DNA from 3 places in the Hathewaya histolytica genome. Region 2 is predicted to be linked to each of the others. Evidence: riboswitches for the same ligand, from Rfam matches in the RefSeq annotation. Region 2 holds a riboswitch; each other region holds the start of a gene.
The links. Region 2 has a riboswitch for cobalamin ahead of FGL08_RS08985 (DUF4430 domain-containing protein). Riboswitches for the same ligand answer to the same signal wherever they lie in the genome.
Positions count from the first base shown of each region.

Region 1: linked by a shared signal. The riboswitch ahead of FGL08_RS04375 (sirohydrochlorin cobaltochelatase) and the one ahead of FGL08_RS08985 (DUF4430 domain-containing protein) in region 2 are both predicted to bind cobalamin.
Region 3: linked by a shared signal. The riboswitch ahead of cbiQ (cobalt ECF transporter T component CbiQ) and the one ahead of FGL08_RS08985 (DUF4430 domain-containing protein) in region 2 are both predicted to bind cobalamin.

Region 1 covers NZ_LR590481.1:938,379-946,122, forward strand. Annotated here, with positions in the region: gene FGL08_RS04360 (AAA family ATPase) at 1-2,422, shown strand, start outside; gene FGL08_RS04365 (hypothetical protein) at 2,437-2,922, shown strand; gene FGL08_RS04370 (hypothetical protein) at 2,942-3,592, shown strand; cobalamin riboswitch at 3,708-3,882, shown strand; gene FGL08_RS04375 (sirohydrochlorin cobaltochelatase) at 4,029-4,862, shown strand; gene FGL08_RS04380 (cobyric acid synthase) at 4,947-6,461, shown strand; gene cbiB (adenosylcobinamide-phosphate synthase CbiB) at 6,477-7,442, shown strand; gene FGL08_RS04390 (pyridoxal phosphate-dependent aminotransferase) at 7,445-7,744, shown strand, end outside.
Region 2 covers NZ_LR590481.1:1,840,263-1,848,006, reverse strand. Annotated here, with positions in the region: gene FGL08_RS08995 (DEAD/DEAH box helicase) at 1-1,930, shown strand, start outside; gene FGL08_RS08990 (DUF2691 family protein) at 2,043-2,708, shown strand; cobalamin riboswitch at 2,925-3,129, shown strand; gene FGL08_RS08985 (DUF4430 domain-containing protein) at 3,347-4,459, shown strand; gene srtB (class B sortase) at 4,505-5,263, shown strand; gene FGL08_RS08975 (LPXTG cell wall anchor domain-containing protein) at 5,419-7,744, shown strand, end outside.
Region 3 covers NZ_LR590481.1:601,678-609,421, reverse strand. Annotated here, with positions in the region: gene cobA (uroporphyrinogen-III C-methyltransferase) at 1-479, opposite strand, end outside; gene hemC (hydroxymethylbilane synthase) at 481-1,383, opposite strand; gene FGL08_RS02775 (precorrin-2 dehydrogenase/sirohydrochlorin ferrochelatase family protein) at 1,404-2,006, opposite strand; gene hemA (glutamyl-tRNA reductase) at 2,028-3,269, opposite strand; gene FGL08_RS02765 (energy-coupling factor ABC transporter ATP-binding protein) at 3,244-4,068, opposite strand; gene cbiQ (cobalt ECF transporter T component CbiQ) at 4,090-4,770, opposite strand; cobalamin riboswitch at 4,925-5,106, opposite strand; tRNA gene FGL08_RS02755 (tRNA-Gly) at 5,336-5,411, opposite strand; rRNA gene rrf (5S ribosomal RNA) at 5,419-5,535, opposite strand; rRNA gene FGL08_RS02745 (23S ribosomal RNA) at 5,662-7,744, opposite strand, start outside.

The sequences.
Region 1 (7,744 bases), 900 kb from region 2:
AAGCATTATTGGCTTACATAACGTTAAGTCTTTTATAAGGACTTTGCAGGATAATATAAAAGTACAAAATCTAAGAAAATCGCAAGGGTCAAAAGAAGCAAAACTCTCATTGCATATGATTTTTACCGGTAATCCTGGTACAGGAAAAACTACAATGGCGAGAATTATGGCAAAGTATTTAAAAGCATTAGGCTATTTGTCTAGTGGTCATCTTGTTGAAGTTTCGAGAAACGATTTGGTAGGCCAATACGTAGGTGAAACTGCACAAAAGACTACAGCAAAGGTGAATTCGGCTATTGGGGGTATATTATTTATTGATGAAGCTTATTCTTTAGCTAGAGATAATAATGATATTTTTGGAGTAGAAGCTGTAGATAGCCTTGTAAAGGCTGTAGAAGATAACAGGGATGATCTAGTTGTCATACTTGCAGGTTATTCAAAGGAAATGGAGGACTTTTTAAAGACTAACAGTGGCTTAAAGTCTAGATTTAACTATACTGTTGAATTTCCAGACTATACAGCAAAAGAACTTTTAGAAATTTCAAAGATAATTGCAAAACAGAATGGATATGAAATTCATAGTGATTTAAATGAAGAGATCATAATGCTATTTGAAAGCAAGCAAATTAAGGGCATAAATGATAGTGGTAATGGAAGACTTGCTAGAAATATAGTTGAACAAGCTATTGCAAATCAATCTAGAAGATTATCAGCAATGGGTGAAATGAATATAAACAAAGATGAAATAAATAAACTTACTATAAGTGATTTCGGATTGGACAAAAAGGTAGACTTTAACCTTGAAGAGGAACTTTCTAAAATAACCGGTCTAAATGAAGTAAAAAGCTTTATAAGAGGCTTAGAAAAACAGATAATTGCAAAAGAAAAGAGAAGGAAACTTGGAATTAATGTAGAGTCTTCACAATCACTGAATATGATTTTTACTGGAAACCCTGGAACTGGAAAAACTACCATTGCAAGGCTTGTAGCAGATTTAATGAAGAAGATGGGGATTTTAAAATCTGGTCAGCTTATAGAAACAGACAGAAGTGGGCTTATAGGTCAATATATTGGAGAAACAACTAAAAAGGCTACAGAAGTATTTAAATCAGCATTAGGCGGAGTATTATTTATTGATGAAGCTTATGCTTTAATGTCTTCAGAAAATGATCCTATAGGAAAAGAGGCTGTAGATGTATTGGTAAAGCTTGTGGAGGACTATAGAGGAGAAGTTATAGTTATTCTCGCAGGATATAATAAGGAAATGAGTGAATTTTTAAATACAAATTCAGGTTTAAGTTCTAGATTCCCTCTTAAAGTTGATTTTCCAGATTATAATTTAGATGAACTTTTAGAAATAGGAAAAGCAATGATTAAAAGAAAAGGTTTTATACTTGCAGGTAATGCTGAAGATGAGCTTCAAGATGCAATAAATACATCAAATAAAAAAGGTGGAGCAGAAAGTGGGAACGGAAGGCTAGTTAGAAATATAGTTGAAAAGGCTATAAGAAAACAATCTTCAAGAATAGCGGACATGGAAGAAATTGACCAGAAGGCTGTGGTTCTTTTAACTGAAGAAGACTTTGAAGCATATGTAGGGCAAAATAATAACTTTGACTTAGAAACTAAGTTAAAGGAAGTCATAGGACTTGAAGAGGTTAAGAATTTTATAAGAAGTCTTCAGGCTCAGCTTAAGATAAAAAATCAAAGGAAAGCTTTAGGACTTCCTTCAGATCAATCTCAAACTCTCCATATGATATTTAAAGGTAATCCTGGTACAGGGAAAACTACTATCGCTCGAATTATAGGAGAAGTACTTTATAACCTTGGAGTTTTAAATAGTAAGAAATTTATTGAAACAGATAGAAGTGGATTAGTTGCTGGATATGTTGGACAAACTGCTATAAAGACTAAAGAAAAGATTGATTCTGCACTAGGTGGAATTTTATTTATTGATGAAGCCTATGCACTAGCTCAAGATGCAGAAAGTAGTAATGGTTTCGGTAGAGAAGCTATAGATACACTAGTTAAAGGTATGGATGATAACCGTGAAAATCTTTTGGTTATACTTGCAGGATATAGTGAAGATATGGATAGATTCTTGGAGGTAAATTCAGGACTAAAATCACGATTTGCTAATGTAATAGAATTTAAAGATTATTCGGTAGAAGATCTTTTAAATATTACTGACAATATATTTAAAGAAAAAGGCTATGTTATTACTGAAGGTGCAAGAGTGAAGATGAGGAGTATATTTGAGCAAGCTTCAAAAGTTCAGGACTTTGGTAATGGAAGATATGTAAGAAACTTATTTGAAAAGACTGTTCGAAATCAAGCTGTGAGACTTGGAAATATAGAACACCTAACTAAGGAACATCTAGTTACAATCGAAGAAGAAGATGTTTTAGAAGTTAGTTTATAGGGGAGGGTGACAACATGGATAAACTTTTAAAAGCTATAAGTAATTTAATAGCAATTATTTACGGGGTACTTTATATACCTATTATTTTAATGATATTAATTTTTGCACCAATTAAGGGTATAGCAGATGGAGTTAAAATAATTCAAACAGGGTATACAGTAACAAACGACTATATTTCTTTAATTATAGCAATTTTAATATTAACTTATATTTCACTTAGATTTAGAAATTTAAGAAAGATGTATGTTATGTTTCCTTCTTTATTTGAAACAATTAAATTTTTAACAATAACTAATTTATTTGTAGCCCTTGGAGTAGAGGTGCTAAATTGGAGTTATATTACTTTAAATACTGGTAGACATAGGTTTGGAATAATAATATTTATAATTTCTTTAATACTTTGGAGAGTATTTATATCTGTTTATTATTCTAAAAATCCTATTGCAGACTTTATGCTAAGGGATGAAGAGAAAATGCAAAATTACAGCGAAGGGGTTTAGCTGGAAAGGAGATCATAATATGAAAAAGTTTAGAGAAGAAGAATTATCTGAAGAAATTGGAGTTTTTAGTGAACATGAAAGAACTAATATAATAGATGAAGCTGAAAAGAATATTAATGAAGAGAATTCATACAAAAGATTTGAAGAAAATGAAGAAAAAGATGCTTTTATAACTCCTTCTATGAAAAATTTTAGAAAGGTGATAGGTGTACTATTCTTACTTTTTATGGTTTATTTTGGGGCTTTAGCAAATAAAGTAGGTACTGCAAATTATAAAACAAATCTTGTATCAGGAAAGACTGAGAATGTTAAGGTTGGAGATATGCTAAGCAAAGAAACACTTAAGCTAGAACCAAAAGACTTTTCAATAGAATCAGCCACGGGATATGGAAAAATAGAGCTTTCTATATGGAATTTTTCATCTAAAGAAGATGGAGATTATGTTCAAGTTTTTGTAGATGGATCCCCCCATACTGAACCTTTTGCAATTAGGCATAAGGCTGTAAAGATTGGAGTACCTGATAAAGGAGTAATTCAAGTAAGAGGAATAAGAGATGGGAGCAATAATGGAATAACTTACGCAGTTTTCTTTAATAAAACAGGAGAAACTTATTTAAATACAGTTCCATTAAATGCATCAAATATCTATACTTTAAAAAATATAAAATAAAAACATAATTAAGAGAAAGTAATTATTCTTTACCTTCATAAATATTGACACCATCCTTTCAATAGTATAAACTTGTTATATAAATTTATTTATACGAAATTTATAGAAATTTAAAACTAAATAACATGTTTTAGGTGCCTTTATAGGTGAAAAGGGAATGTGGTTAAAGTCCACAGCAGCCCCCGCTACTGTAAATGAGGACAAACCTTGCAATGCCACTCATAAGATGAGGAAGGGTAAGGGGAGGAAGATTCATAAGTCAGGAGACCTGCCTAAAAGTTTTAGATTAGGAGCATTCGGAGGGAAATGCAAATCTAAGATATGAAATGTTAAATATTCTGTATATAAAAGGCATAGCATATTGAAAGATACTCTCGGCTCTAAAGGGCCGAGTTTTTTTATTTAATAAAACATATAATTTAAGGAGGGCTTTTCTTTGAAAAAGGCTATTTTAGTTGTAAGCTTTGGAACTAGTTATGAGGACACAAGAAAGTTGACTATTGAGGCTATTGAAAATAGGGTAAAAGAAACTTACGGTGATTATGAAGTGAGACGTGCTTTTACTTCTCATATTATAATTAGAAAACTTAAAAGAGTTTATGATATGCATGTGGACACTCCAGAGGAAGCATTAGAAAAGCTTAACAATGAAGGTTTTGAAGAAGTTATAGTCCAACCTCTTCATTTAATACCTGGTGTAGAATTTGATTATATTAAGAAAATATTAACTCATGGTTATAAAGATGCCTTTAAGAGAATAGAAATTGGAAGACCTCTAATATACTTTAAGGGTGAGGAAGAAGGCCATCCAGATGATTACACTCTTATGGTAGATGCCATAAAAGAGCAAATTAAAGATCATAAAAACATCCTTTTCATGGGTCACGGTACTGCTCATTATTCTAATGCAGTATACTCTTGTTTTCAATGTGTGCTTCATGATGAGGGCATAAGAAATGTTTATATTGCAAACGTAGAAGGCTATCCTTATATAAACACAGCTTTAGAGCGTATGAAGGTTGATGGGGTAAAGGAAGTTACTTTAATGCCATTTATGTTAGTTGCAGGAGATCATGCTCAAAATGATATGGCTGGTGATGATGAAGACTCTTACAAGTCAATTTTAGAAGCAGAGGGAATGAAGGTTAATATCTATATGCACGGTCTTGGTGAGAATAAAAAGATTCAAGACTTATACCTTCAACATTTAGATGATGCTATAGAAGGAAGATATAAAGAACTTGGAAAAAACCAAAAGGGAATGAAGTAAAGTATTTAATATAGAAAGTTAAATATAATTAATAAGGGAAAATAATTAAAGTGAGATAGAATTAAATCGGGAGATGAATTTCATATGGCAAGAATAATGTTTCAAGGTACTGGTTCTTCAGTTGGTAAGAGTATTTTAGTTACTGCTCTTTGTAGAATATTAAAACAGGATGGTTATAAAGTGGTTCCTTTTAAATCTCAAAATATGAGCCTTAATTCTTATATAACACTAGACGGTAAGGAAATGGGAAGAGCTCAGGTACTTCAAGCTTATGCTTGTGGTATGGAACCAGAGGCATTTATGAATCCTATTTTACTTAAACCTACAGGGGACAAAAATTGTCAGGTTATTGTAAATGGTAAAGTTCATTGTAATTGCACAGCCATGGAATATCATAAAATGAAACCTCAATTTAGCAAAATGCTAAAGGAACAGTTCGAGGAAATGGAAAAGGAATATGACGTAGTTGTAATGGAGGGTGCTGGTAGTCCTGCAGAAATTAATCTAAGAGATAATGACATTGTAAATATGGGTATGGCAGAACTTGTAGACGCACCAGTTCTTTTAATTGGTGATATAGATAAGGGTGGAGTATTTGCATCACTTGCTGGAACCATGGTTTTATTTAATGAAGAGGAGAAAAAAAGGGTTAAGGGAACTATTATAAACAAGTTTAGAGGAGATGTAGAAATTCTAAAACCAGGACTAACTATGCTTGAAGATATTATAAAAGTTCCTACTTTAGGTGTAGTTCCTTATTTCCGTTTGGCTCTAGAAGATGAAGATGGAGCAGTAAAATTAAATAAAAAGGTTACAGCACCTATTGATATTGCGGCTATTAGACTTCCTCATGTATCTAACTTTACAGATTTAGATGCTTTAAAAATAGAAGAGGATGTATCTGTTAGATTTGTAGAGGGACCAGAGGAATTTGGAGAACCAGACCTAGTTGTAATATTAGGTAGTAAAAACACCATAGAGGATTTAAATGTTATAAGAGAAAGTGGACTTGAACATAAGATTAAAGCTTACGGAGACAATGATGGTATGTTAATTGGAATCTGTGGCGGATATCAGATGTTAGGTAAAACTTTAAAGGACCCTTATCACACTGAATCTTCTATAGAAGAAATAGAAGGAATGGGACTTTTAGATATAGAAACAGTATTTGAAAAGGAAAAGGTAACTACAAGAGTTAAAGCATCTAATAAAGATTCTTATAGTTCTAACTCTATTTTTAATGGATTTAAGGGTGAAGTTTATGGCTATGAAATCCATATGGGAATTTGTAATTATGGAAAAGAAGCAACTCCACTATTTAATATCTATGAGAGGAATGGACTTAGCACAGAATGTGGTGATGGAGCTATAAATTCTAAGGGAAATATTATGGGAACTTATATCCATGGTATTTTTGATGGAGTTAGTTTTAGAGAAAATTTAGTAAACATTCTAAGAGTGAACAAAGGTATAGAGCCTAAAAAGTCTGAGATATATGAAAACATAAGAGAAAGAGAGCTAGATAAACTTGCAGATTTAGTTAGAAGCTCTTTAGATATGGACAAAGTATATGAAATTATAGAACAGAGTAAAAAATAAGGAAGTCGATAATATATGTTATATGCTTTAGATATTGTTCTTGCAGTTATTCTTGATTGGATTGTGGGAGATCCTTATGGATTTCCTCATCCTGTAATATACATAGGTAAACTTATATCCTATCTTCAAAAAAAAGGTAGGGCATTATGTAAAAGTAATAATGGGCTTAAAGCTTTTGGCGGACTTATTGTAATTATAGTAAGTACAGCTAGCTTTTTAATTCCTTTTATAATTCTTTATTTTACAAGGAATATATTATTGCTTCATCATATATTAAATATTTTAATTCTTTGGACTACTATTGCTTGTAAGTGTTTAAAAAATGAAGCAGTAAAGGTTTATGATGAACTTAGTAAAAATGATTTAAAAGAGGCTAGAGTTAAGCTTTCATATATAGTGGGAAGAGAAACTAAAGATCTTTCAGAGCATGAGGTTATAAGGGCAGATGTTGAAACTGTTGCTGAAAACACAGCAGATGGAGTTATTGCTCCTATATTTTATGCTATGATTGGTGGTCCTTATGGAGCAGCTTTTGCCATGATGTATAAGGGTATTAATACCATGGATTCTATGCTTGGCTATCTTACTGAAAAATATAAATACATAGGATTTTTTCCAGCTACAGTAGATGATGTGTTTAACTTTATTCCGGCTAGAATTACAGGAGTACTAATAGGATTGTGTGCACCTTTAGTTAATGGAAATATCATAGAAAGCTTAAAGATTATGATTCGTGATAGAAAAAATCATAAAAGTCCTAATTGTGCTTATCCGGAAGGGGCAGCAGCTGGAGCTATGAAAATTCAATTAGGTGGTACTAATACTTATTTTGGTGAAGTTATTTATAAACCAACTATAGGCGATAAGATTAAAGAGCTTTCAAAGGATAGCATAATTCAATGTGTAAGACTTATGTATGGTTCAGAAGCTTTACTAGTTTTCATTTATTTAACTATAATATTAATTTGGAGGGGATTATAGTGATACATGGTGGCGATGTATATACTCATGGTTTTATGGAAGGGCGAAAAATTATAGACTTTAGTTCTAACATAAATCCACTTGGTGTTCCCAAAAGTTTTATAGAACATTTAAATGAGGGATTAGAATCTTTGGTACGCTATCCAGATATTAATTATAGAAGGCTTAAAAACTCCCTTTCTAATTATTTGAATGTAAAAGAAGATAAAATACTCTTAGGTAATGGGGCAGCAGAGCTTTTAGATTTATCCATAAGTCTTTTAAAGTCAGTAACCCTATTAGTTCCCTCCTTTGCAGAATAT
Region 2 (7,744 bases):
TACTAGTAATAAGGGTGATGCATTTGCGTTAAATATAGATTCACAAGATAACCTTTTAAAATCTAAAGAAAAAATGTTTAAGAGTGCATCTAAATATTTTAATAAGGAAATTAAAGATGTATGTGAGTGTAAAGATATAATTTATTCAGAACTTGTTAATATTGATAAAAGAAAAAATAATATTATAGAATTATTACATGAAATAAAAACAATAATAAAAGAAAATACATTAGAGAAATATATTGAAAACTTAGAGATAGATATATTGCATTATCTTAATAAGGAAAAAGAACTAAATAATTTAAATATAAACAATAAAGAAAATATATCAAAATACAGGAAAAGAATAGATGAGTGGAATAAAATATATATGAAAATTCCATGGTATATTAGAATCTTGAAAAGATTTAAGGGATTTAGAGATAAGATAAGTATTCGATTAAATATACACAAAGAATCATATGAATATGAAATTATAGGAGATGCTAATTCTTTAGAAGAAATTCTTTTTAAATATGCAAAAAGAATAGAAGAGATTAATTATGAAAATTTAGAAATAGAAAAAGAGTTAAAATGCGGAAGAAATATTATAGCAAGTAAAAAGGATGAGAAAAAATATATAGTAAATTTAAGAAGTCATATAAAGGAAGAATTTATGGAATTAAAAAGGTATAGCTGCGATATTTACTATTCAAATAGTGCTAAAGACATAGAAAAATTAGAAAGAAGAATTAATAAAGACTTAGAAGAATGCTCTTTAGTAAAGATAAATGAATATATAGATACACGAATTAGATATATTGAATTTTGGTTAGCCGTTCATTATTATGAGTGTAGATGGTTACTGAAAGAAGATTATATTACAGATAAACAAAGAGGGAAAAATTTTGCTAATGTAATAAAATCTTTATATAGTAGATTAGCTATGATTACACCTTGTATGGTAATGACATTTTTTATGTTGCCTAAGCAATTTAAGGTTTATTATAGCAATGAAAAAATAAGTAGTTATTTATATAATTTTATTGATCTTTTAATTGTTGATGAAGCGGGACAAGTATCGCCAGAAATCGCATCAGCATCTTTTGCGCTAGCTAAGAAGGCAATGGTAGTTGGAGATGAAAAGCAAATACCTCCTGTTTGGGGAATTAACTATGCGTTAGATAAAGCATTAGCTATAAGGAGTAATATGGTAAATAAGGATATAACTTTTGAAAATTTAATGGAATATGGTCAAAACTGCTCACAATCTAGTGTTATGAAAATTGCAGTTAATTCATGTTGCTATGATAAATATGAGAAAGGTCTTTTCTTAAGTGAACATAGAAGATGTTATAATGAGATAATAGAGTACTGTAATGCTTTAGTATATAAAGGAAGACTTCAAGCTTATAGAGGGTTAGGAGAAAAGGATAAAAATTATCCAATCTCTCAATATCCACATATGGGATATAAAAATATAGAGGTTAGTAATTCAGAGAAAAAGGGATGTAGTAGAGTCAATGTAAAAGAAGCAGAGGAAATTACAAAATGGTTATCAAGTAATTATCAGGAAATAGTGAATTCATATATAGAGAAAAATTATAATTTAAAAGAAAATGAAATAATAGCAATTATAACACCTTTTAAGGCACAAGTTGGTATATTAAAAGAAAAATTAAAGATGCATTTACCTAAGTATGCAAGGAATATTGATGTAGGAACAGTTCATACGTTCCAAGGTGGTGAAAGAAAGGTTATAATTTTATCAACAGTTTATGGTGCAAATGATGGATGTTTTTTTATAAATGAAAATGAGAGCTTAATGAATGTTGCCGTATCTAGGGCTAAAGATGCTTTTTGGATATTTGGATCTAGAAAGTGCTTAGATGAAAATGGAGAGAGCTCAAGTGCATTACTTAAGAAGTACGTTAATAAGGAGATAAAATAGAGTAATATAATTAGTTTTAAATATATAGTATATAAATTTTGAAGAATTACATTTATTATAATATATAAATATAAAGAAGGTTACGTTAGTATATAGGGGGTGAGGTGGGAAAATGAAAAGTGCAATATTAGAAAAAGGCCAAGAAACATATAGTTATCTTGGTGAAATTTTTAATGCTATAGATAATGAGCAGCTAAGATACAATTGGTTAATTACAGATTGTGAATGCTATCCTATAAATAAAAAATATGAAAACCTATTTTCTAAGGAATATATTTGGCTTACAGGTGAAGAACTTACAGATATTATAAATGAAGAGGATATGCAGTTTATTTGGGGAGTTTTTTCTGGATTTCCTAAAGAAAATAATCTTGAAGAAGTTTTAAAATATGATTTACCATTTGCAGATGGGTATGAGGGATTTTGGATAGATGATGTAGGAATTCAGCATCCCCTTGCTAGTATTGAAATTGTTCCTTGGGATAGTTCTCTTACATTATTTACTAGTAAACATGATGATCTAGTAGATAAGTTTAGAGCTAGTTTTCCTTTATCAGAAGATTTATATGCACAAAACACAAGAGATAATTCTGAAATTAATTATATAGAAAAGTTGTTAATAGAGGAATTAGGCAGAAGAAATATTGAACTTAATGAAAAAACATTACATCAAAAATATTTTATTTGGAATAAGTTATATTCAGAAAGAAAATCTTTAGTTAAAGATGAAGATATTATAATCTGTATAAATAAAATCTTAGATGAAAACTTAAAATAATAAATCTATACAAATACTTTATGAAAAGTATTTGTATAGATTACATTAAGTAATTATCAAAGATTAGTTATCTAAATGGAACAATTATAAATTAAGCGTTGTAGTGTTAAGTTATGAAGTTACATATGATATGGAAATAGTAATCTAGGAATAAAAGAAAAATATTTCAAGGTCTATTGTCTTATTTCCATAAATGATATATAATTCAGTTAAAACCAAATATTATAGACAAGAGGTTGATATTTAAAAATACATTAAAAGGGAATATGGTGCAATTCCATAACAGCCCCCGCTACTGTGAGAAGGACGAAAGCTTATTAAAGAACATATTTTTATGTTTTTAGTCACTGGTAATACTGGGAAGACTTAAGCAAGTAGAATGATTTCGAGTCAGGAGACCTGCCTTTATGTTTTGCTACTCAAGCAATGTCGGTGGGATCTTGACTTGATTATTTTAATGGAAGTAATAAGTATTTTTATTGTGACTTATTATTTATAATTAAGTTTTTAATAATCTGTTTTAAGAGAGAACCGAATTTCGGTTCTCTTTTTATTTTTTGGTTAGTGTGAAAATTTAACGCTAGCTATTTTAATAGACTATATAATAGTCAATAAAAAATTATAAAGGGGGAATAAAAATGAAGACCAAAAGTATGAAGGCAAAAAGAATCTTTGGTTTGTTATTGGTGCTGTTCATGATGATAATGGCAGTTCCTACATCAGTTTCAGCTGCTGTAACTGGAGAAATTTCTTTAGAAACAACACTGACTGATGGTGTTACACTAAAAGGCAGTAAAAAAACATTTGACGTTATGGCAAGACTAGATGGTAAGAAAATTCCAAGCGAGGTTACTCTCAATGGGGAAGAGGTAAAGCCAAACTGGGATGATCAAAACAAGACAAGCTATACAATTAAATTTAAACAGGAAGGCAAAAATATTGTTGTTGTAAAGGCTTCTGCTAACAATAAAACAGAAACTAAGACCTATGCAATTACATACAAAAAAGCTTTAGATGGTGAATTGATTGGTCATGCCACATGCACAGTAGAAGCATTAACCATTGGTAGAGGCTTTATAGTTGAACCTATAAGGGTTCCTCTTTATGAAGGAGAAAATTCTGCGCAGGTACTTGATCGTATTCTTACTGAAAAAGGCTTTTCTTATAACCATACTGGGAGATTAGAGAGCTCTTTTTATCTATCAATGATAGGAGATGGTGGAGTATTTAAGAAAGGCTGCAAGGATAATGAAAAAGCTCAAAAATTGAATGCTCCTATAAATATCGAGAATAAAGTTCCAAGTAATCTGAAAAAAATTTTGGAGAAAGAAGGACACTGGCCACCAGATGAACTATCTGATTCTAAATCTTTAGGAGAGTTTGATTATACTTTTATGTCAGGATGGATGTACGCTGTAAACAATGTATTCCCAAATGTAGGGTTTTCAGATTCTTATTTAGGTGATGGTGATGTATTGCGTGCACAGTTCACTTTATTTGGATATGGTTCAGATATTGGTGGTGGATATGCTATGGGTGGTGAAAGCACAGACTTTTATAAAGTAGCTAATAAAGATCAGTTGTTATCATTGCTTTCATCTATAAATTCAGATAAGAATAAAGAAGAAATACTATCAAAAGATTTGGTTAAAACAACATATGAAGAAGCAATGAAAGTAGCATCTCAATTAGATGCTACACAAAAATCAATAGATGAGGTTTACGCAAAATTAAATAAAGTTTTGAAGTAGATGTTACATTAAAATATAGGATCACTTTTGGGGAAGGGGTTAAATATGATATTTAACAAAGATATTAAGATAATAAGAAAAATAATATTTATAATTTCATTTATTGTTTTTCTCTTTTCAGGAATTAGTTTAATTAATGTGATATATAAATCACACAAGAATAAAAAATTAAACGATGAATTATCTAATACACTTTCCCAAATAGTTGAAAATCAATTAAATAAAAATAACACTGATAATAGAAATCTTATTCAGGAATTACTTGATATAAATAGTGATATAAAAGGAAGTATAAAGATTGAGAATACAAAAATAAATTATCCAGTAGTTCAATGTGAAAATAATGAATTCTATATTAAAAATGATATTAAAAAGAATGAAAGTAAGTATGGAACTATTTTTATTGATTATAGAAATAAATTAACTAGTAATAGTTTATCAGGACAAAATATAGTTTTATATGGTCACAATATGAAGGACGGAAGTATGTTTGCAGATTTAAAAGGTTTTCGGGATAGAGAGTTTTTTAATAATAACAATGTAATAGAATTAACTATATTTCCTGAAAAATATAAATTTCAAGTATTCTCCGTCCTTATTATAGAGGCGGACTTTGATTATAGAAAGACTTTCTTTAATAATAGTAAAGATATGGATAGCTATTTAAAAAGAATACAAAAGTCAGCATTATATTTTAAAGATACAGAGTTAAATTGTAAAGATACAATAATTACTTTATCTACTTGTTCATACGAGAGGGAAAATTCTAGGATTGTGGTTCAAGGAAAATTAATTAAGGATTAATAGTTATAAAAATTTAGGATGTTAATTAAAATGAGTAGAAATATGTATACGTAAAGCTTACGACACAAGATGTTATATATAGTATTATAAATACTAAATTTATGTTTCTATAGTAATAAGTTGTTATATTAATAAAATGAGGGGAAGTGTATATTTTGAAGTTTAAAAGGAAATTATTGAGTATAATACTCATAATGTGTATGTTATTCGGAATGCCAGCTAGTGTTTTAGCGAAGGATGCAAAAGTTAATTCCATTTCAAATGAAAAATTAGAGGAAACTATTGAGGGGATAATAAAGTGGGCAAAACAAGGTAATGAGAAACTACTAAACCCTGAATTTTTACAAATGGCGGGAACCACACCTGGGGATTGGTTTCCAATAGGTATTGGAAGATATGGATATAAGGATGATTATGGTGCATACCTTTCTGCCATAGAAAAAGATATTACTGAAAGATATAAAAGTTCAGGTAAGTTACATCCTGTTAAAGCCACAGAATGGCATAGGACTTCTTTAGCTATTCTTGCTATGGGAGGAGATCCTACAAAAATTGGGGTTGACCCAAATGGAAAACCTATTAATTTAATTGAAGATGGTACCTATAATTGTGTTGGAAGAAGAGGAGTTAAAGGACAAGGTATAAATGGTGCTATTTGGTCACTTATTTCAATGGATAGTTTAAGATATGAGGTTCCAGAAGGAGCTAAATTTACAAGAGAATATATTATTAAATTAATACTTGAAGAACAGTTACCAGATGGTGGATTTAGTCTTGGTGGAAAAACAGCAGATCCAGATATTACAGGAATGACTATGCAAGCTTTAGCACCTTATTATAATAGCGATAAAGTGTATAAATATAAATCAAAGAAACTTAAGGATCAACAAGGTAATTATATAGAGTGTAGTAAAACTATAAAAGAAGTTCTAGATCAGTGTATTGATTTGATGGGGAAAATGCAACATGCTGATGGAGATTATTTTAGTTGGGGAACTCAAAATGTAGAAAGTACAGTTCAAATCCTTACTGCATTAAGTTCTCTTGGTATTGATTGTGAGAAAGATTCTAGATTCATAAAAAATGGTAAAACCTTAATTGATGGAATAATGAAGTATAGAAATGAGAGGGATGGAGGGTTTTTACATTCATATACATATGACCCTGCAAATCCGTCTTCTAAACCTGATGCATCAAACAATATGGCAAGTGAACAAACACTGTATGGATTGATATCCTATTGGCGTTTAAGAAACAATATGAGAAATGTGTATGATTTTCGACCTGAAACAAATCAAGGGGAATTTGTTATTAGGGCTAATGGGAATAATTATAATATAGCTGTTAATAAAGATAAGCAAGTATATTCACTTGAGCTTCCATCTAATGTTAAAAGCTTTAGCTTTGTAAATATACCAATGGGGCCTTATGATACAAGCAATATATCATTGAATTCTGAAATAAATGTTGTGGACAAGAATAAGATACAAATTGAAATAAAGAATAGAAAAAATGAAACAAAAAAATATGAAGTTAATATTAAGGTAACAGATGAGGCAAGAGTAAATGATGTAATAAATGTTATTAACAATCTTTCAGAAACAATTACATTAGCCGATGAGAAAAAGATTACAGAAATAAGTGAGAAATTTAATAATTTAAGTGATAGTGATAAGGAAAAAGTAACAAACATTGAAAAGTTAAATAGTGCGAAGCAAAAACTTCAGAAGCTTAAGGATGAACTGGAAAAGGAGAATATTATTAAACAGAAAGCAATCTTAGATAAAATTGAGAAATTACCAAAGGCAATTTCTATCGATGACAAGGCTAAAGTGTCTGAATTATTAAATTCTTTAAATGCCTTAGCGGATTTTCCAAAGAAGAAGGATATGCGTGAAAAATTAGTATCCATAATGGAACAAATAGAAGAAATAGAATCAAAGGTAAAATCACTTGATGATAAAATTTTTGGTGATATAGATCCTATGAACATAACTTTAAAGGATAAAAGTGCTGTTTTAGATATAATAGCTAAATATGAAAAGCTTAACGATAAGGATAGAAAGCATGTTGGAAATTATAATGATGTCTTAGTTGCTAAAAGAGTAATTGAGGAACTTGAAAATAACAAGGTTATAATAAGCGATGTATTTAAAAACATCATGGGTTCTGATAAAGTTTATGTATTTGAGGATAAGACTGTAGAAGGAAAAAAATACACAATAACTTTTCATGGATCTAAAATTATAGATCCAACAATTGATTTTAATACAAAAGTTTCATTTACATCTAAAAATGCCGATAAAATTAAAGAAATTTCTAAAGATGCTACTATTATAAGTTTTGCTCATGAAGGTAAGCTACCTGGTAAAGCAAAAGTTACTATTGATGTGGACTTAAAGGATGGAAAATACTATTTATACTATTTTAATGAGAAAACAAACAATGGAGAGTTAGTTAGTGAAATAGTTGTACAAGATG
Region 3 (7,744 bases), 1.2 Mb from region 2:
GCTAATGCACTCCAGTTAAGTTCATTTTCTTCTTCTTTTAAATGTCCAGTTATAACGTGGAATGATGATGCAAAATCTCTATGAGTTATTGGAATACCAGCATAGCATAGTCCACCTATAGCTGAAGTTATACCAGGTACTACTTCAAACTTTACACCTTTTTCAAGTAAAAATTCGCCTTCTTCTCCACCTCTACCAAATACATAAGGGTCTCCCCCTTTAAGTCTTGTTACAACTTTACCTTTTAAAGCTTCTTCTGCTATTATTTCATTTATTTCATCTTGAGTTTTAGTATGATACTTAGATTTTTTACCAACATAAATAAACTCACAATCTTCTTTTGCCCATTTTAAAATTTTTTCATTAGCAAGTCTATCGTATACAATAACATCTGCATTTTTTACACAGTCTAAACCTTTTAGTGTAAGTAACTTATAATCTCCCGGTCCAGCTCCAACTAAAAAAACTTTACCTTTCATCTTATGCCATCTCCTTTAGAACAATTTTAGCAAGTTCATATCCTAACTCTTTTGCACTCTCTATACTTCCAATTAGAGATTTCTTAACTATTTTGTTTCCATCTTCATCACCAAATAAACCTGTAAGTTTTAATTCCTCACCGTGGATTTCTCCTATGGCACCAACTGGAATATGACAGCTTCCATTTATACCGTGCAAGAAAGCTCTCTCTGCTGAAACTGCAATTTCTGTTTCTTTATGTGATAAACATTCTAATATGTTTTCTATATCATCTCTATCTTTTCTAATTTCTATAGCAAGAGCTCCTTGCGCAGGTGCTGGTAGCATTATTTCTATAGAAATAGGAACTACTTTGTACTTTAATTCTTTTTCTATATCTAGCCTATTTATACCCGCTGCAGCTAAGATAACGCCATGAAGATTTTCAGTTTCTATTTTTTTAATTCTAGTATCTACATTTCCTCTAATAGGTACTACATCTAAGTCTTCTCTATATTTTAAAAGTTGATACTTTCTTCTTTTACTTCCAGAACCTATTTTAGCATTCTTAGGTAATTCCTCTAAGGAATTAAATCCTTCTCTTAATACAATCACATCTCTAAAATCTTCTCTTTTAGGAATGTAAGAAAACTTTAAGCCTTCTGGCAATATAGATGGCATGTCCTTCATGCTGTGAATGGCCATATGTATGTCACCATTTAATAATGCTTCCTCTATTTCTTTGACAAATAACCCCTTGTCCCCTATTTTATCTAAAGATACATTTTGTATTCTATCACCCTTAGTTTTTATAATTTTAAGTTGAAAATCTATTTCAGGATGATCCTCTTTTAATTTACTAATAACCCAGTTTGTTTGCGTTAACGCAAGTTTACTCCCTCTTGAACCAACTATAATTTTCATATAAACTCCACCTCTGATATTTAAAGTTTTAAGAATTTTATATATTCCTCTAGCTCTTCTTTTGTCATTTGAACCATAGAATTTAAAATATCTTTCTTCTTCTTCTCATCTACATATTTTTCTAAAACTAATGCTCTTCCTTCTCCTAATAACTTTACATATTCATCAAAAGTATCATCATACTTTTCTTCTAATTCTTTTCTAATTTTAGCACAAAGTGAAGGACTATTGCCTAAAGTAGATATTGCTATTTCTAAATCTCCTCGTTTTATAGTAGATGGTACTATAAAATCTGAAAGTTCCATACTATCTACAATATTACACATTATATTATTCCCCTTACAAAACATAGCAATCTCTTGATTTACCTTATCTATATTTGTAGCTCCTATTACTAAAAAAGCATTTTTGACAAGTTCTTTGTTATAATTTTCACTTATGATACTAAGATTTTTGCCTACAGAAGTTTTAAGTGTGTAAAATTCTTCTATAAATTCTGGACTTATAACTATAACTTTAGCTCCATACTCTAAAAACTTTCTTGCCTTCCTTATAGCTACCTTTCCTCCACCTATAATATATACATTTTTATCTTTCATTTCTATCATTAATGGATAATACAAGAAAAAACCTCCTAGTTTTATCTAAAAATTAAACAAATCATTTATAACTTCTATATATTCACTTGTTTTTTCTTCTTTATTAGGTTCCTTCAAATTATTGATTGGCTCTCGTATTAATCTTTTTAAAGAAGACCTTATCATTTTCTCAATAATCTTTTTCTCCTTGCAATCTAAGTCCAATTTTCTATTAATATAATCTAGAGTATCAGTTTCAATTTCTTTACATCTATCATTCAATGATTTTATAATAGGATCGAATTTTATTCCCTTCATCCACTGATAAAATTCTTCTATACTTTTTTCTATGATTACTTTTCCCTTATTACAAAGCTCTTCTCTCTTTTTTTTATTCTCGTCAGAAAGTTTCTTAAGATCATCTATATCATATATATTAACTAAATCCATACTATCAACATCTTCTTCAACATCTCTTGGAAGAGCTAAATCAATTATATATAGATTCTTATACAATTTTGGCATGGACTCTTTCTTTATTATTGTATGAGTTGCTGAAGTAGCTGTAAATATAATGTCAACTTCATTTATAATTCTATATCTATCCGCAAAATCTAAGGTTTCAATATGTAAGCCTTTACAATTATCGCATATCTCTTTTACCTTTGCCATGGTCCTATTAGTTATATAAATTGTTCCTACTTCTTCCTCTTCAAAATACTTTAGAGCTAAAAGACTGATTTTTCCTGCTCCTATTAAAAGTATTTTTTTATCTTTTAAACTTCCTAGATTCTCTTTTAAATTTTTAATAGCAATATAACTTGTAGATACTGGTATATCTGATATTCCCAAGTTACTTTTTATTTCTTTTGATGCTGTTATCGCTTCTCTAAATAGTTTGTTTAATATCTTTTTACTACTTCCTATTTCTATGGCAGTTTGTAATGCATCTTTAACCTGTCCTAATATCTGATCTTCACCAATAACTATAGAATCAAGTCCTGCAGTCACATTATAAATATGCCTTACTGATTCCTCATCTCTTTTTACAAAAAGATAATTCTTTATAGTATTTTCTTTGAAATAGTCACAATAGAATTTTTCAACATCTTTAATACTATTATTTATATCATGTGATACAATATAAATCTCACTTCTATTACAAGTAGATAATATTATAACCTCTTCAATCCCCATATCAAGGATATAATTAATTGCATCAATTTTTTTTGCATCAGAAAAAGCTACCTTTTCTCTTATCTCAATAGGGGCATTATTATGGTTAACACCTATTACTGCTATCCTCATAATTCTTCCTCCAATACTCATAAAGTTCATTTTCTTCTTGGAATAAGGGAAGATTCATATACTTATGTACTTTTAAAAGCCATGGTTCATCTAAATTGGCTGTTTTTAAAAGTTCATCTCTTTTAAATACATCTAAAACTTTTCCCTCACCTATAACTGTTCCTTTATTTAGTACATACACATAATCGCAAACTTCATAAATTAAATCCATATTATGACTTGTTATAACTATTCTCTTTCCTTTTTGTGAAAGTGAGAAAATAAGTTCTTTAACAGACTTTGTCATCTCAGGATCTAAACCAGCTGTAGGTTCATCAAATAAAATAACCTTACAATCCATAGCAAGAATTCCGGCCATAGCAACTCTCTTTTTTTGTCCATAACTTAGAAAATGAACAGGCTTGTCTTTGAACTCTATAGCTCCAGCCTCTTTTAATGCAGTATCCACCCTTTCTTTTATAATATCTTCTTTCATACCTAAATTTCTAAGCGCAAAAGCTACATCATCATAAACAGAGGAATAAAATATCTGTTTATCAGGATCTTGGAAAACTAATCCTACATCTTTTCTAAAATTATATAAAAAAGATTTGCTATATTTTAATTTTTCTTCATTAAAATAGACGTTTCCTGAAGTAGGTTTTAATATTCCTACCATATTCAAAAACAAAGTTGACTTCCCTGCTCCGTTAGCGCCTATGATACCTATTATACTACCATTTTCAAGATCTATGGATACATTTTTTAGTGCAATTGTATCATCTTCGTAAGTATAGCATAAATTTTCTAGTTTAAGCATAATATCACCTACATATTTAAATTATATATAAAACTCTCCGTTATATAACTTAGTTTCTAAAGATATATTTAATTCCTCATATCTCTTTATTACTCTTATAAATAATATTCTAATTAGTAAAGCAGTGGATTTATACGATACCTTTATATTTCTATATCCAAATTTTAAATTTTGAGCTACATATAATTCCTTTAGCTCCTCTAAAAAAATAAATATAAATCTATACATTAGAACAGTAATCTCTATGAATACCTTCGGTAATCTCAAAATTTTAAATACGGTTATTAATTGATCCATAGGTATGGTTAAAGCTAGCAAATAAGTAACTTCCACACTGCATATCGCCTTGAAAAATAACAGTATACCTTGACTAATTCCTATATAAGTTATACCTATGTAATAATTTTTTAATTTTATATAAGTGAAAAATAAATCTTTATTTGTGCCTATAGAAAAGATAACTGTAATAATACTAATTATTATAAATGTTAATGGAATTGCTAAAAGTTTAAGGTAATTTTTAAAAGGAATTCTTACAGTGTATAGAGTAAAAAAACATAAAAATATTAATTGTAGTAAAAATACATATATTCTTTTATTCATCAAAGTGAATATTAACATAATAGTACAAAATATAAATTTTATCATGGGATTAACATCTTTTAATCTGTTTGTATATGCATACCTATCTATTAAAAGCAACTATATACGTCCCCCTTCTTGAAAAATTAGAATAAAAAATCTCCTAACCTTAAATTGGTTGGAGATACGCTTTCATAATCGTGAGCAAAAGGAATAAAAGTACATTTAAAGAAATATCTATCACTCATAATAAGTACTACACTTCCCTCCGAAGGTTACTTATAACATCTAGGTAGGTCTCCTGACTTAAGAATCAACTTACTCCTCGGTCTTCCCGTAATTTTAAAAAATACAGTGACATTTTGAGTTTCATCCTCTATTACAGTAGCGGGGGCTGTAGTGGTATTACACCACTTTCCCTATTAATCTATATAGAACCTAAACTTATAAATTATTTAATTATATTATTACTATCTATTATACTACCACATAGAATCTATTTCTGCAATAAAAACAAATTTCTAAAAAAATTAGATACTTGAAAAATATTTTAAAACCTATATGTAAAAAACATATTAAAGTTAATATACCTAACATATACACTTTATAAAATAATTAAGAAAGTTAAAGTCTATATGTTAAACTAAACTTTAAAAATAAAAAAAGAACACTTAAAAGTGTTCTTTGGAGCGGGAAACGGGGCTCAAACCCGCGACCTCCACCTTGGCAAGGTGGCGCTCTATCAACTGAGCTATTCCCGCATATATTACCCGGCAGTGTCTTACTCTCCCACAGGGCTTCCCCTGCAGTACCATCAGCGCTGTAAAGCTTAACTTGCCTGTTCGGTATGGGAAGGAGTGTTACCTTTACGCCATTACCACCGGATGCTGATTTACAGAAATCTTCGATTTCGTTTTAGATCAGTACTCATCAGCTTAGCTGAGGAGTTACCTTTAAAAGAATTGTTCTTTATAAGAACTGTTCTCTCAAAATTGCACAATGAAAACTATATTGGTCAAGTCCTCGACTTATTAGTATGAGTCAGCTACACATGTTACCATGCTTACACCTCTCACCTATCAACCTTGTGTTCTTCAAGGAGTCTTACTGACTTTCGTCATGGGAAATCTAATCTTGAGGTGGGCTTCACACTTAGATGCTTTCAGTGTTTATCCCTTCCCGACATAGCTACCCAGCTGTGCCACTGGCGTGACAACTGGTGCACCAGAGGTCAGTCCATCCCGGTCCTCTCGTACTAAGGACAGCTCCTCTCAAATTTCCTGCGCCCGCAGCGGATAGGGACCGAACTGTCTCACGACGTTCTGAACCCAGCTCGCGTGCCGCTTTAATGGGCGAACAGCCCAACCCTTGGAACCGACTTCAGCTCCAGGATGCGACGAGCCGACATCGAGGTGCCAAACCTCCCCGTCGATGTGGACTCTTGGGGGAGATCAGCCTGTTATCCCCGAGGTAGCTTTTATCCGTTAAGCGATGGCCCTCCCACGAGGTACCACCGGATCACTAAGCCCGACTTTCGTCCCTGCTCCACTTGTATGTGTCGCAGTCAGGCTCCCTTCTGCCTTTGCACTCTACGCGCGATTTCCGACCGCGCTGAGGGAACCTTTGGGCGCCTCCGTTACACTTTCGGAGGCGACCGCCCCAGTCAAACTGCCCACCTAACAATGTCCGACGACCAGATTCATGGCCTTTCGTTAGAATTCCAGTACTGTCAGGGTGGTATCCCAAGGATGACTCCATACCCCCTGACGAAGGTATTTCCAAGTCTCCCACCTATCCTGTACAGACAATACCGAAATTCAATGCTAAGCTACAGTAAAGCTCTACGGGGTCTTTCCGTCCAACTGCGGGTAGCAAGCATCTTCACTTGCACTACAATTTCACCGGATTTGTTGTTGAGACAGTGCCCAGATCATTACGCCATTCGTGCGGGTCGGAACTTACCCGACAAGGAATTTCGCTACCTTAGGACCGTTATAGTTACGGCCGCCGTTTACTGGGGCTTAAGTTCACTGCTTCGCTTACGCTTACAGATCCCCTTAACCTTCCAGCACCGGGCAGGCGTCAGCCCCTATACATCAGCTTACGCTTTAGCAGAGACCTGTGTTTTTGTTAAACAGTTGCCTGGGCCTATTCACTGCGGCCTAGCTTTCGCTAGGCACCCCTTCTCCCGAAGTTACGGGGTCAATTTGCCGAGTTCCTTAACAACAATTCTTCCGCCGGCCTTAGGATTCTCTCCTCATCTACCTGTGTCGGTTTGCGGTACGGGCGCCAAACTTCTCCATAGAGGCTTTTCTTGGCAGCGTGGAATCAGATACTTCGCGAAAAAGATCGCTCCTCGTAACACCTCAGCATTGACTAAACGGATTTGCCTGCTTAGCCTGCCTAAGTGCTTGAACACACACTCCAACAGTGTGCATATCCTATCCTTCTGCGTCACCCCATTTGTCAAACGAAGTTTGGCGGTATCGGAATATCAACCGATTGTCCATCGCCTACGCCTTTCGGCCTGGGCTTAGGTCCCGACTAACCCTGAGAGGACGAGCCTTCCTCAGGAAACCTTAGATATTCGGCCAATAGGATTCTCACCTATTTCTCGCTACTCATGCCAACATTCTCACTTCTGCATCGTCCACCGCTCCTTTCGGTACGACTTCAACCAATGCAGAAAGCTCCTCTACCATGTACATAGTACATCCATAGCTTCGGTGGTAAGTTTTAGCCCCGGACATTTTCGGCGCAGGATCTCTTGACTAGTGAGCTATTACGCACTCTTTAAATGAATGGCTGCTTCTAAGCCAACATCCTAGTTGTCTTAGAAATCCCACATCCTTTACCACTTAACTTACACTTTGGGACCTTAGCTGATGGTCTGGGCTCTTTCCCTTTTGACTACGGATCTTATCATTCGCAGTCTGACTGCCAGGATACAAGTATACGGCATTCGGAGTTTGATAGAGTTCGGTAAGCGGTGAAGCCCCCTAGCTCATTCAGTGCTCTACCTCCATTACTTAATTACCTGACGCTAGCCCTAAAGCTATTTCGAGGAGAACCAGCTATCTCCGAGTTCGATTGG